3 regions of the Pseudomonas sp. B392_1p genome follow, and region 3 is predicted to be linked to each of the others. Evidence: predicted binding sites of a transcription regulator. Region 3 holds the regulator's gene; each other region holds the start of a gene.
The links. The regulator FliA, encoded in region 3, starts transcription of late flagellar genes. The targets are predictions, from matches to a motif close to CTAAAGTTTNNNNNNNNNNNGCCGNTAA.
Positions count from the first base shown of each region.

Region 1: the regulator FliA is predicted to act here: its motif matches at 937-964, upstream of ACTV8E_RS09270 (flagellar protein MotY).
Region 2: the regulator FliA is predicted to act here: its motif matches at 1,113-1,140, upstream of motA (flagellar motor stator protein MotA).

Region 1 covers NZ_JBQPXM010000005.1:142,607-144,872, reverse strand. The annotation lists gene pyrC (dihydroorotase) at 1-760, opposite strand, end outside; gene ACTV8E_RS09270 (flagellar protein MotY) at 1,000-1,923, shown strand; gene ACTV8E_RS09265 (argininosuccinate synthase) at 2,024-2,266, shown strand, end outside.
Region 2 covers NZ_JBQPXM010000012.1:86,981-89,246, forward strand. The annotation lists gene ACTV8E_RS16580 (HDOD domain-containing protein) at 1-1,087, opposite strand, end outside; gene motA (flagellar motor stator protein MotA) at 1,195-2,046, shown strand; gene motB (flagellar motor protein MotB) at 2,056-2,266, shown strand, end outside.
Region 3 covers NZ_JBQPXM010000006.1:143,702-145,967, reverse strand. The annotation lists gene fleN (flagellar synthesis regulator FleN) at 1-621, shown strand, start outside; gene fliA (RNA polymerase sigma factor FliA) at 618-1,361, shown strand; gene ACTV8E_RS10845 (chemotaxis response regulator CheY) at 1,454-1,828, shown strand; gene ACTV8E_RS10840 (protein phosphatase CheZ) at 1,846-2,266, shown strand, end outside.

The DNA.
Region 1 (2,266 bases), on a different contig from region 3:
GGGCGTGGGGCGCCGAGTCGGTGCCCAGGAAGAACTTCGGATTGCCGCTGGTGGCAGCGTCCAGCAGTGCTTCCTGATGCACGTTGCGCTTTAGGATCGGCAGGCAATACAGGTGCGGACGAATGCCACCGACCAGCATATGGTTGCGGTTGTACAGCAGGTGATGGGCGGTGATGGTGGCGCCGACGTTGGCGGAGGCCTCGCGTACAAACTGCGCGGCATCGGCGGTGGTGATGTGTTCGAAGACCACTTTCAGGGTCGGGAAACGCTCCACCACGCGGCTCATGTGCTCGTCGATGAACGCCTTTTCACGGTCGAAGACGTCGATCTCGCCGCGCGTGACTTCGCCGTGCACCAGCAGCGGCAGGCCGACGTCGGCCATGGCTTCGAGGACCGGGAAAATCCCGTCGATGCTGGTCACACCTGAGTCCGAGTTAGTGGTGGCGCCGGCCGGATAGAGCTTTGCTGCATGCACGAAGCCGCTGGCCTTGGCCTGGCGGATGTCTTCGGCGCTGGTCTTGTCGGTGAGGTACAGCACCATCAGCGGCTCGAAGCGGCTGGCTGCCGGACGCGCAGCGAGAATGCGCTGGCGATAGGCGTCGGCCTCGCTGGCATTGCGAACCGGCGGCACCAGGTTGGGCATGATAATGGCGCGGCCAAAGGTGCGTGCGGCATCGGCTACGGTTTGCGCCAGGGTGGCGCCATCGCGCAGGTGAATATGCCAGTCATCGGGGCGCAGCAGAGTCAGACGGTCAGTCATCGAAGGTTCCAAACGGGTAAAACGTGGCGCGAATGCTACCGGAAAACGCTGCTTCCGGCTGCACGCCATCGACTGCCAGCAGAAAAGTCGATAAAGCACCGCAACCCGGAAAGCCAATAGGAGAGGTTGAATCTGTGCGCGTTCGCGCAAAACCGCCGCTCTACACCCATTTGCCCCTCAAGTTTTTTCCACCGGCTCCGATACTTCACAGGAACGCCGCTTATTCCGTGGAGCCCTCCGTGCGCCAGCGCTACTTCATCCTGCCCAGCCTGTTCGTCAGCCTGTTCGTCAGCCTGCCGGCCGCTGCCTTGTCGTTCCAGCCTCGCTTGGAGCATGCGCAATGGCAGGTCGAAGGCGATCAGTTCGAATGCCGACTGACGCAGCCAATCAACAAATTCGGGGCTGGCCAGTTCGTGCGCCGTGCTGGCGAGCAGGCCACCTTCCGACTGGTCAGTCATCAACGCTGGATGCGTCCGGGGTCCGCGACCTTGCTGGCGGCTGCGGCGCCCTGGCAACCGGAGCGCAAGGACATCGATCTAGGCAAGGTGTCGGTGGGCGAGGGTGAAGTATCGCTGCGCAGCAGCCAGCTGCAGGCGGCGCGTCTGCTCACCGGTTTGCTGGAGGGGCGCTCGCCGCTGGTGCGCCATCGCACCTGGCAGACCAACGAAGCACTGGAGGTGCGCCTGTTGCCGGTGAGTTTCGGCAAGGCCTATGCCGATTACCAGCATTGCGCCACCCAGCTGCTGCCGGTGAACTTCGACCAGGTCAAGCGCCTGCAGCTGGGCTTCGCCTACAGCGGTATCGACTTGGACGAAGCGACCCGCGTGGAACTTGATCGCGTTCTGCTGTTGCTCAAGGCTGATCCGAGCATCAATCAGATCCAGCTCGAAGGGCATTCGGACAATACCGGCAACCGGCTGACCAATCGCGACCTGTCGCGCCGCCGGGCCTTGGCCGTGGCCAATTACCTGAAAGCCAACGGCATTCCTGAAGAGCACATCACGGTGCGTTTTCACGGCGAGCGTTACCCATTGGTGCCCAACAGCAGCGAAGCCAACAAGGCTAAAAATCGCCGCGTGACGCTCTACCTCGATCGCATCGAGCCCTCCGCTGTGAAACAAGAGCAGGTCGCCAAAGGCCAGGGCACCGCCAACCCGGCCTGAATCGGGGCGCAATCCGCACCGCCGGGGCATGCGGCGCTGTAATTTGCGCGCCGGGACCAGTAGAATCTCAGGTTTTCGTACTACCCCGTGGAGCGATGGCATGGCGGACGTTAACAAGGTAGTTCTGGCCTATTCCGGTGGCCTGGACACCTCGGTGATTCTCAAGTGGCTGCAAGATACCTACAACTGTGAAGTGGTGACCTTCACCGCCGACCTCGGTCAGGGCGAAGAGGTCGAGCCGGCCCGCGCCAAGGCCCAGGCCATGGGTGTCAAGGAAATCTACATCGACGACCTGCGCGAAGAGTTCGTGCGTGATTTCGTGTTCCCGATGTTCCGCGCCAAC
Region 2 (2,266 bases), on a different contig from region 3:
GTTGTAGCAGTTGGGCGCATTGGCGCTGCCAGTCTTCGCGCTGGAAGAAACTGGATAGTTGGGCGGCGGGCTCTGCCGGTGGGCTGCGGCGACAGCCAGGCGGCCAGACCAGCGCCTGGGCCGGATGCCAGAGCGATTGCAGCGATGAAGCTTGGCTGAGCTGGCGGGCACTGATCACCGCCTGTCGATGGCTGTGCTGCTGCACATGCTCCAGTGGGTGCTGCAAAAACAGCCCACTGAGCCGCTGCCAGCGCAGGCTGTGGCGGTCATCCCAGGCCTGGTGCGCGGCGAGTGCCAGAGCATTGCTGAACAGTACGCTGTTGGCCGGGCGGCTCAGCCAGTGGCGCAGTGGCGGGGCGATATTCTGAGCCTGCTGAGGCTGCGGGCCGCGCCTGCGGGCGAGACGCAGCGCTTGGATCAATGAGGCGCGCTCATCATCGAGTGCCTGATAACCCTGAGCTATCCAGGGTGACAGGCGCCAATGCCGCACGAGTGCCAGGCCCAGCGTAACCAGCGGCACGCCGAATAGCTCGAGCTCCACCTGGCGCGCGGGGCGGCGTTCGCCGAAGACCCGTGCCGCCCAGCGCAGGATGAGGTCCGGATGGGCCATGGACAAGGTCCAGAACGGCGCGAAAAACAGCAGGGTGTTCCACTGCACCTCCAGACTGAGGTGGGGCAGCGCCGGGACGAACAGGCCGCCGGCCTGCTGGCGTGCGTGCTGACTGATCACGTACAGCTGGCGCAAGGGCAAAGGCGTTTGTTCGTTGCCCATAACCGGTAACTCGCCCAGCAGCGCTTCAGCGCGCCGCAGGCCGAGGCGGGCCAGGGCGGTTTCGAGGTTGTCTGCGGGTTCGGCCAGGCTGCTGGAGCGGCGACGGTTGGCATCTCGCAGTACCGCCAGGGCCAGGGCCGGGCTGGAAAGCATGGCCTGGGCTATTTCGCGCAGCGAACTGGTGGGCCGGTGCAATGCCTGCAGCAGATCGCGACGGGTTTCCCGGGTGATGGGCAGGACGACGCTGTCCAGATGCTCGATCCAGGCGTCGAGAGATTGAGGCGGCAAGGCTGGAGCAGATAGACGCGTGGCCATTGATCGGTCTTTTAGATGAGAGTGGCTTCAGTTTGCCGCAAAGGCGCCGATAACAGGTGAGTACATCTCATCACCCGCTTATCCACCCGTCAGCAGCTTTCGAGATCATGGCAAAAATCATCGGTATCCTCGTCGTCTTTTTTAGTGTGCTGGGTGGCTTCGTGCTGGCTGGCGGCAAGCTGATGGCGCTTATTCACCCTTTTGAATTTCTGATTATCGGTGGCGCCGCGCTGGGCGCTTTCATTCAGGGCAATCGCGGCAAGACCTCGTGGTTGGTGGTGAAAAAGTCGCTGCGCATGTTCAGCACGCGGTATACGCACGCCTACTACCTGGAAGTGCTGCGCCTGGTCTATGAAATTCTCAACAAGAGTCGCCGCGAAGGAATGATGGCCATCGAAGGCGATATCGAGGAACCCTACGAGAGTCCAATCTTTGCCAAGTACCCGAGTGTGCTGAACGATGAACGGATGATCGCGTATATCTGCGATTACCTGCGCATCATGACGTCCGGCAACATGGCGCCCCATGAGCTGGAGAATCTGTTCGAAATGGAACTGGCCAGCCTCAAGGAAGAGCTGGAGCTGCCCGCACATTCCATAGGGCGAGTTGCGGACTCCCTGCCGGGCTACGGCATCGTTGCCGCGGTGCTGGGCATCGTGATCACCATGGCCCTGCTCGGCGAGGCCAATCAGGCGGCGATCGGCCAGAGCGTGGCGGCAGCGCTGGTGGGCACCTTCCTCGGCATTATCGCCGCCTATGGCTTCATCGGTCCGCTGGCCGTGTGCCTGGAACAGGATGCCCGCGAAGAACTGAACGTGTACGAAGCGATAAAGGCCAGCCTGATTGCCTCGGCCTCCGGCCTGCCGCCGACCCTGGCGGTGGAATTTGGTCGCAAGGTGCTGATGCCCGGACATCGACCCAGCTTTGCTGAGCTGGAACAGGCCGTGCGCGGGAGCTGATCAGCCATTATGGAAAACAGCCAGCCGATCATCATCAAACGCGTCAAGCGCTATGCCAGCAATACCCATGGTGGCTCTTGGAAAATCGCCTTTGCTGATTTCATGACCGCCATGATGGCGTTCTTCCTGGTGCTCTGGCTGCTGTCCACAGCCACGCCCCTGCAGCGGGCCATCATCTCCGGTTACTTCAAGGACCCGGTGGGGTTTACCGAGACGGCCA
Region 3 (2,266 bases):
TGCGAGCTGCGTGATGTGGTGTTGCAGGGGCCGGGCGGCATTCGCATCGTGCCGGCCTCGTCCGGCACCGCGAGCATGGTGCGCCTGTCCACTCAGCAGCATGCTGGGCTGATTCAGGCGTTCAGTGATCTCGGTGACAACCTCGATGTCTTGATCATCGACACCGCGGCAGGGATTGGCGAGGGAGTGGTGAGTTTCGTGCACGCCGCCCAGGAGGTTCTGGTGGTAGTCACCGACGAGCCGACCTCGATCACCGATGCCTACGCCCTGATCAAATTGCTCAATCGTGATTACGCCATGAACCGCTTTCGCGTACTGGCGAACATGACCCGTACTGCGGAAGAAGGACGCAATCTGTTTGCCAAATTGACCAAGGTGACTGATCGCTTCCTGGATGTCGCCCTGCAGTATGTCGGCGCCATTCCCATGGATGAGACGGTGCGCAAGGCGATGCAAAAGCAGCGCGCCGTCTACGAAGCCTATCCGCGCTCCAAATGTGCGCAGGCGTTCAAGGCCATTGCGCAACAGGTCGATAGCTGGCCGTTGCCTGCCAACCCACGCGGGCATCTGGAGTTTTTTGTCGAGCGACTGGTGAAAAGACCTGGTGATACTTCCGTATGAATTCCCAAGGACTTCGCATGTACAGCCGGGCACAGCCCGAGGATTCGCAAAGCCAACTCATTGAGCGTCATGCACCGTTGGTCAAACGTATCGCCTATCACCTGCTCGCTCGCCTGCCGGCCAGTGTGCAGGTTGAGGACCTGATGCAGGCCGGCATGATCGGCTTGCTGGAAGCGTCGAAGAAATACGACTCGGGCAAGGGCGCGAGTTTCGAGACCTATGCCGGTATTCGCATCCGCGGCGCCATGCTGGATGAGGTACGCAAGGGCGACTGGGCACCGCGTTCAGTGCACCGCAACAGCCGCATGGTCAGCGACGCGATCCGGGTTATTGAAGCAAGAACCGGTCGCGACGCTAAAGATCACGAGGTTGCTGCCGAACTCCAGTTAAGCCTCGAAGATTATTACGGCATTCTCAACGATACCTTGGGAAGCCGACTGTTCAGTTTCGACGACCTGCTGCAGGAGAACGAAGGCAATGCGGTGGATGAAGATCCCAACCATTCCCATCCCAGCCCTGCACGCGAGCATGAGGATGAACGCTTTCAGAATGCTTTGGCCGAGGCGATCTCCAATCTGCCGGAGCGTGAGCGTCTGGTGCTGTCGCTGTATTACGACGAGGAACTGAATCTCAAGGAAATCGGCGAAGTGTTGGGGGTCAGCGAGTCCCGCGTCAGTCAGTTGCACAGCCAGTGCGCCGCGCGGTTGCGGGTGCGGCTGAGCGCCTGGCGGGCACGCTGATCAGGGGTACGCTGGTTTTCGGGATATAGGGGGCGCAGTCCGGAGACCGGCTGCGTTTTTACACTGTGTGGAGGTCGAATTTGGACAAGAACATGAAAATCCTCATCGTTGATGATTTTTCAACGATGAGACGCATCATCAAAAACCTGCTGCGTGACCTGGGCTTCACCAATACCGCCGAGGCCGATGATGGCCTGACGGCGTTACCCATGTTGCAAAGCGGCAATTTCGACTTCCTGGTAACGGACTGGAACATGCCCGGCATGAGCGGCATCGATCTGCTGCGCGTCGTGCGCGCCGACGAGCGCCTGAAGAACCTGCCGGTTTTGATGGTGACTGCGGAAGCCAAGCGCGACCAGATCATTGAAGCGGCGCAAGCAGGGGTTAACGGCTATGTCGTCAAGCCTTTCACTGCTCAGGGTCTCAAGGAAAAAATCGAAAAGATCTTCGAGCGAGTCAACGGCTGACAGGCCTCGGAGGAACAATGGAAAACCGCGATGTGAAGGGGGAGCTGGAAACCAGCTTGATGCACAACGCCCGCGAGTTGATGAACAGCCTGGAGAATCGGCAGTTCGGCGAGGCCGTGCAGATCATCCACGAGCTCAACAAGGTGCGTGATCGCGGTCTGTATCAGGAAGTGGGCAAGCTCACCCGCGAACTGCATACCGCCATTGTCAATTTTCATATCGATCCGCGTTTGACGGATGGCAACGAGGCGTCGCAAATCACCGACGCCACCGAGCGCCTGTCCTATGTGGTAGAGATGACCGAGCGGGCGGCCAACCGGACCATGGATCTGGTGGAGGAGTCCGTGCCGATGGTCAGTGCGCTGCATGACGAAGCGAGCGCATTGCGCCAGGAGTGGCAACGCTTCATGCAGCGTGAAATGGATGTACAGGGGTTTC